DNA from 3 places in the Oceanobacillus sp. FSL W7-1309 genome. Region 2 is predicted to be linked to each of the others. Evidence: riboswitches for the same ligand, from Rfam matches in the RefSeq annotation. Region 2 holds a riboswitch; each other region holds the start of a gene.
The links. A riboswitch is a leader RNA that binds a small molecule or an ion and turns the genes downstream of it on or off. The one in region 2 is predicted to bind S-adenosylmethionine.

Region 1: another riboswitch for S-adenosylmethionine. It lies ahead of NST46_RS13875 (methionine biosynthesis PLP-dependent protein); the one in region 2 lies ahead of NST46_RS08885 (MetQ/NlpA family ABC transporter substrate-binding protein).
Region 3: another riboswitch for S-adenosylmethionine. It lies ahead of NST46_RS00595 (LLM class flavin-dependent oxidoreductase); the one in region 2 lies ahead of NST46_RS08885 (MetQ/NlpA family ABC transporter substrate-binding protein).

What each region holds. Positions count from the first base shown of each region.
Region 1 is NZ_JBBOBX010000002.1:249,861-252,112, forward strand. It holds gene NST46_RS13870 (aminotransferase class I/II-fold pyridoxal phosphate-dependent enzyme) at 1-50, opposite strand, end outside; gene NST46_RS13875 (methionine biosynthesis PLP-dependent protein) at 47-1,165, opposite strand; SAM riboswitch class I at 1,241-1,352, opposite strand; gene NST46_RS13880 (hypothetical protein) at 1,709-1,858, opposite strand.
Region 2 is NZ_JBBOBX010000001.1:1,881,163-1,883,414, forward strand. It holds gene NST46_RS08885 (MetQ/NlpA family ABC transporter substrate-binding protein) at 208-1,029, opposite strand; SAM riboswitch class I at 1,120-1,230, opposite strand; gene NST46_RS08890 (PPC domain-containing DNA-binding protein) at 1,380-1,889, shown strand; gene NST46_RS08895 (pyridoxal phosphate-dependent aminotransferase) at 2,198-2,252, opposite strand, start outside.
Region 3 is NZ_JBBOBX010000001.1:127,251-129,502, reverse strand. It holds gene ssuE (NADPH-dependent FMN reductase) at 1-256, opposite strand, end outside; SAM riboswitch class I at 638-744, opposite strand; SAM riboswitch class I at 872-978, shown strand; gene NST46_RS00595 (LLM class flavin-dependent oxidoreductase) at 1,066-2,118, shown strand; gene NST46_RS00590 (ATP-grasp domain-containing protein) at 2,137-2,252, shown strand, end outside.

The DNA of each region.
Region 1 (2,252 bases), on a different contig from region 2:
TGTGATCCATGAATGAATTTCGTTTCCACATGCCGCTTCACTTGATTCATTTCTCATCCTCCTCATTCAATTTGGATAGTGCTTGTTGTAAATCTGCTTTTAAATCCTCAACATGCTCAATACCTACAGAAAATCGGAGTAAATGATTGCTTATGCCTCGACGAATTCTTTCCTGTTCTGGTATGTCAGCATGTGTCTGCGTTGTTGGATAGGTAATAAAGCTTTCTACACCTCCAAGGCTCTCAGCAAAAACGATTAAATTTAATGAAGATAGAAATGGATCGACCCATTGTTCCTCTTTGAGAGAGAAAGACAGCATTCCACCCTTATTTGGATAAAATACATTTGAAACTGCTGGTTGCTTATTTAAAAATTTTGCTATGCTTTTTGCATTCTCTTCATGTCTTTCAACACGGAGCGCTAATGTTTTTAATCCTCTAATAAGTAGCCAAGAGTCAACAGGCGAGAGTACCGCACCAGTAGCATTATGATTCTGGGATAGCTTTTCACAGATTTCTGTTCCTTTTGCAACAACTAATCCAGCTAGTACATCGTTATGACCGCCAATATATTTGGTCGCACTGTGGATAACAATGTCTGCCCCTAACTGTAGTGGCTGTTGTAAGTAAGGTGTTAAAAAGGTATTGTCAACAATGAGTAAAAGCTTATGCTTCTGGGCTAATGTTGCGTAGCTAAGAATATCAATTTCCTGCATTAATGGATTTGTAGGTGTTTCGATAAAAAGAGCCTTCGTACGTTCATTAATTAACTGCTCCGTTTTTTCAACTGTTTCAAACGTATCGTAAGTAGTCTCAATTTGGTAGGTTTCTGCATATTGTTCGAAAATCCGATAGGTACCACCATATAAGTCTTCAGGTGCAAGGATATGATCACCTGAACGGAAAAGGGATAGTACTAATTGAATAGCTGCCATCCCCGAGCTACAGGCAAACCCCGAATCACCTGTCTCTAAGTCAGCAATACCTTCCTCTAAAATAGTTCGGGTAGGATTTTTCGTTCTTGTATAATCATATCCAGTTGACTGTCCAAGGCCTTTGTGCTGATAGGCAGTAGATAAGTAAATGGGTGGATTAATTGCGCCTGTTTTTTCATCACTCTTATTTCCTAGTTGTACGAATTTCGTTTGTAACCTGTTGTTTGTCATTTTTTTAGCCTCCAATAGAAAAAATAAAAAGAGCAACCCTCAGATAAGAAGATTGCTCTTAATAGCACAGCATTCTTCTTATCTTCTAAGCAACTTGGATAGTTGCTTACTGGAATTAGCACCGGACCGCTATCGGCTGGTTGCTGAGACATCAAAGGGCCAGTCCCTCCGTCTCTCTGGATAAGAATTAAATAGATTTATGTAATTTTTCGAAATTATATTAGTAATACCTTACATTAGAAATCTGAAAAAAGCAAGAGGCATTTCGTTTTATTGTTTTCGTTCGTAAAGCATAAAGCTGAGTTAACATTTAACCATTGACTCAGCTTTATGTGCCAGAGGATTAGTCGCACTTATCCCCCTGTGGTGAAAGCGGGCACTGACACCATGTAACAGAATGGGCGATTAAAACTAGACTACGCCCAAAGGGAGATGCTTTCTTTATCTCTTTCGTAGGAATGTTCGACCCGCCGGACCACCCGAAGTTCGGGGTGTCGTAGGTACATCGCTAAATCGGATGCTTCCGCTTTTGTTCTAAAGATGCTACCTTTTACGTTTGTTTTTCTTATTGTCTAAGTTTAGAAACTCACTATTTTCACTCGCGAATTCCGTATTATTGCCTTGCCTATTATGTTTATTGTGATTGTTTTGTTTTCCTTTATCTTTGTTTCGGTTTTTATTTTCCTCAGACATTATCGCCCCTCCTGTGAAAATTTGTGGTGATTATTTACACCAATGAGGCTAGTTTAACCATTCACTTGGAAAATATAAGCGTAATAAAAACCTAATATATTTTTGTGTATGAAAAAAGTATGATGTATTACTTATATCTGCCTTTTGATTGAAAAGATAGATGACAATATTGTTATGGCTTTAAATCTAACTGCGAAGGAAATGTATTCAATCTAATATCCAGAGGACAAAGAAATGTTAAGTAAACGAAAGCAAGATCTAGTTTTTACGTATATGGTAGAAGATTGGGCTCGTCAGAATAACTTCACGGATCGCAAAAATGTCTTTGTAGTGGTGCAGAAAAAAATATAACAGTATTTGAATGCAGCCTATCTATTCTTAGCCAAGTTCGGTA
Region 2 (2,252 bases):
TTATTTCTACGCCTAACATCGGCATACGCCTAAAGGGGCATGTTTCCTTTTAGATGAACTTGACTTCCGCCCATAGAAGAGAAAGTCATAGATCATCTTATACTTTGGAGTGAATCTCCTCCGTAAGAATGTTCGACAGGCAGAACCATCCCAAAGTTCGGGGCACAGTCGGTATGTCGATAACCGGGCGCTTCCGCTTTTATTTACTTATTCATCCCAGCTTGGAATTACAGAGCCTTGAAATTCTTCTTCAATAAATGCTTTCACTTCATCAGATTGATATGCTTCAACGAATTTTTTAACGACTGGGTCATTTTCATTTTCAGCACGTACAACGATATAGTTTATATATGGAGAATTGGTGGATTCTAATAGAATTGAATCTTCTTTTGGACTAATACCTGCTCCTAAAGCGAAATTCGTATTAATTGCAGCTGCATCGACTTCGCTAAGTTGATTTGGAATTTGTGCTGCATCTAATTCAATGAATTCCAGGTTTTTCGGATTATCTACAACATCATGAATGGAAGCTGTCTCTTTCTTGTCTTCTTCCAACGTAATAATCCCGGCTTCTTCCAAAATAAATAGTGCGCGACCACCGTTTGTTGGGTCATTTGGAAGGCCAAATGTTGCACCATTCGGAATATCATCGATGCTCTCATATGTTTCAGAGTAAACACCCATTGGGTTTAAAATAGTTTTACCAACCGGCACTAAACTTGTCCCATGATCCTCATTAAATTGATCTAAGAATGGCTCATGCTGATAACTGTTCACATCTAAGTCGCCTTCAGATAATGCGGTATTCGGTAGGACATAGTCAGAGAATACTTTTAGTTCCACCTCAAGTCCGTTTTCAGCAGCAACATCAGCAGCAGCTTCTACAATTTGTTCATGCGGACCAGCAGTAACACCAACCACTATTTTATCCTCATTTAGTGCGTCGGTGCTGCCAGAGGCGTCATTACCACAAGCAGCTAGTACTCCAGCTAATAAAATAATTGATAACACAATTCCAAATTTTTTCATTTTGTTACCCCCTGTAATATAGTAAACTTGCTGATAATTAAATAGCCTCTCTTTAAAAGAAAGAGAGGCTTGTATATATACAGAGGTCCTCTCTCATCTTTCAAAACGTTATGTTTTGCAGGATTTAGCACCTTTCTATGCTGTAACATAAAAGGTTGCCGAGCTTCATCGGGCCAGTCCCTCAGCTACTCTTGATAAGAGATGTAGTCTATTCAATTCTATTTATTTAAATTAACGTATAATTCTAATTCAGTCAATACTTATTTTATTTATTCTTGCATTTCTTTTGGGACTCCCCTTATTATTGAGATAATTAGAATTTTCAGTTTCGTGAGTGGGAGAGATGAATTGTGTCATTGTGTCGTGCACATTTTGCAAAAGGGAAAGCAGGAACAGTTCTTGCGGCTAGGTTATTAGCAGAAACGGATCTTCTAACCGGAATTGAGCGGCTATGTCAAGAAAATGATATTGAATCGGCTGTAATCAGCAGCTGTTTTGGCAGCTTTAAGAAAGCCGGTTATTTATATTTAATAGCAAATAGTGAATCAAAAGTTGGTGCTGGCTATGGAGATTTGCAGGTAAGACAAGGACCAATTGAGTTTTTACAAGGGACTGGGGTTGTATGTCAGCGTGATGGTGACTATGATATTCACTTTCACGGTACGATGTGTGATCAAGAAGGAAATGTTTTCGGCGGTCATCTTGTAAAAGGGGAAAACCCCGTTATTACAGTAGACCTTGTACTTACGGCTATTGAAGGGATGAGCTTCAATCGAAAGTACGATGAAGAGACAGGCGGGAATCAGTTTTATCCTGTAGAGCATGGAAAGAACGTGACGTATAACCTATCGAAAAATTGAAGCTGGGACATACAAAAGTGTTTAATGTTAAAGACGAACGATGCATAAGCTTAGCGCAGGAATTATACGTAGACTCCAGCGGGAGGTAAGGCATAGGTGAGACACCGTAGTGCGATAGCGCAAGGGGGGATCACCAGCCACCACTGGATGCGCGAATTATATTTCCAGAGCGAGTTATTTGCACCAATCATGTTCGGTTTTTATTTCATAAAAATACTTTTGTCCCAGCCTCAGTGGCCGAACAAGAATGAACCATAAAAGGGGATCTTAATCGAGCTATAACTTTACGATCACCTTTTATGAGTTGGTTATTTAGGGAAAATATTAAGTTTTTCAATACGCTGAATAGCTTCCTTGATACGC
Region 3 (2,252 bases), 1.8 Mb from region 2:
GTACACCGGAATATGCTCCTTTATATACTGGTGATCCGACGATTAGTCCTTTGGCATGTTGGATTTTGACTGCAATTTCTTTAACAGCAGTACTATTGAAATTTCCTTGAAATAAATCTTCATAGGCTACATCTTTTACGGAAATATGCGTTACTGAGAATTGCTCACCTTCTAATAAAGTACCCAAATATTTAAGCACCTGCTCAGATCTTGAAAACTCAGAAGGACTTCCGGATAGAATTACAATCTCGCTCATGTAAACATTCTCCTTTAGCTTTTTATTTGTACTCTACGAAACACTGGTTAATATTAGACTTTTGAGAAATTGCACTAATCCGTAATGATGGATTGGTACGTATACTCGCTACGGAAACACACTACGCTTTATTCGGGGGACCCGTGAACCTTTTTGAACTGTCGTTTTTGAAGTCTCACTATGGCTCCGTCCCCCGGCAGAAGTCACTGTTTGTTTCCACCGCTAGTGCTAGATCATTGTGTATATTTAGCGGAATTGCTCATACCACAGCAGTTAGTTCACAGTTTAAATTTAGTTGACAGGTACTAAATATTTAATACGAGTAAAAAACCCCCTTTTCTTCTAAAAAGAGAAAAGAGGGTACACTACATCATTTATCAGCTCTTATCTCTCAAGAAAAAATCTTGCTGGAAGTAGCACCTTTCTAAAATAATTAGTGGTTGCTGAAGCGTCATAGGGCCAGTTCCCTCAGCTTCTCTTGATAAGAATTTTCAATTGTTGGATATATTCTAATATATCAAATCATATAAGTCAACTAAGAATTATAAGAATTAATTGATTGACATTTCTTAAGTTCTATATTATTATTCAACCAACAACTTCATTATTTGATTTATCTTATCACGAGAGGTGGAGGGACATGGCCCAAAGAATCCTCGGCAACAGGTTCATTTAAGAATACTGTGCTAATTCCATCAAGCGGACTGCTTGGAAGATAAGAAGAGCATACATACATAATATGTAAAACCTCTATTCTTATCCTAGAATAGAGGTTTTTTGTTGAACAGAAGTTAGGAGGAGATGGAACAATGAAATATGGGTTTTGGTTACCGATTTTTGGTGGATGGCTAAGGAATGTAGAGGATGAAAATATGCCACCAACATTTGATTACGCAAAGAAAGTCATTCAACACGCTGAAACGTGGGGTTATGATACAACGTTAATAGCTGAATTATATTTGAATGATATTAAAGGGATTGAAGCCGATTCTATTGAAGCATGGACAACTGCCGCAGCACTGGCAGCTGTTACCGAGAAAATGGAAATTATGACCGCTGTCCGACCGGTATTCCATAACCCGGCGGTAACTGCTAAAATGGCCGCAAATATTGACCAAATTAGCAATGGTCGATTCACTTTAAATGTTGTCTCTGGTTGGTGGGAGGAAGAGGCCAAACAGTATGGTGGAGAATTTACAGAGCATAATGATCGCTATGATCGTACAAGTGAATTTTTAGAAGTTTTAAAAGGATTATGGACGGAAGAGACATTTTCTTATGATGGAAAGTTTTATAACATTAAAAATACAAATTTATCACCAAAGCCAGTTCAACGGCCAAATCCAATTTTATATGCTGGTGGTGAGAGTGAAAAAGGAAAGCAAGTTATTACAGCTTATTGTGACGCATATGTGATGCATGGCGGAACGGTGGAAGAAGTTAGGAATAAAATTGAAGATATGAAGAGACGTAGAAAGAAGGCTGAAAAAGAAGCATTGCAATCATTTAGTATGGCTGCCTATGTTATTTGCAGAGATACGGAGGAAGAGGCACAGGAAGAATTACACCGTATTACGACAGTTAAAGATGCTGCAGGCTATGCAGGTATGAAAGATTTTACAACGAAGTCAGAGCTTGAGCAACAGCTTAAATTGCAAGATTACTCAGTATCAAACCGGGGATTGCGTCCGAATCTTGTTGGCACACCGGAACAAATTGCAAAGCGAATTTTAGCTTATGAAGCAGCCGGAGTAGATCAACTATTATTACAATGCTCTCCACAGCTTGAAGAATTGGAACGCTTTGCAAAGCAAGTAATGCCTAAGGTTGAAGAATTACGTAATTCATTAACGCATATCTAAGTTAGGGGAGAATTATAAATGAGTAAAATATACGTTATCCATGAAAATAATGAGTGGACAGAGCATTTAATTAATCGATTAAAAGAGCTTAATTTACCTTATGAAGATTGGTTGCTTGATAATGGTACGGTTGA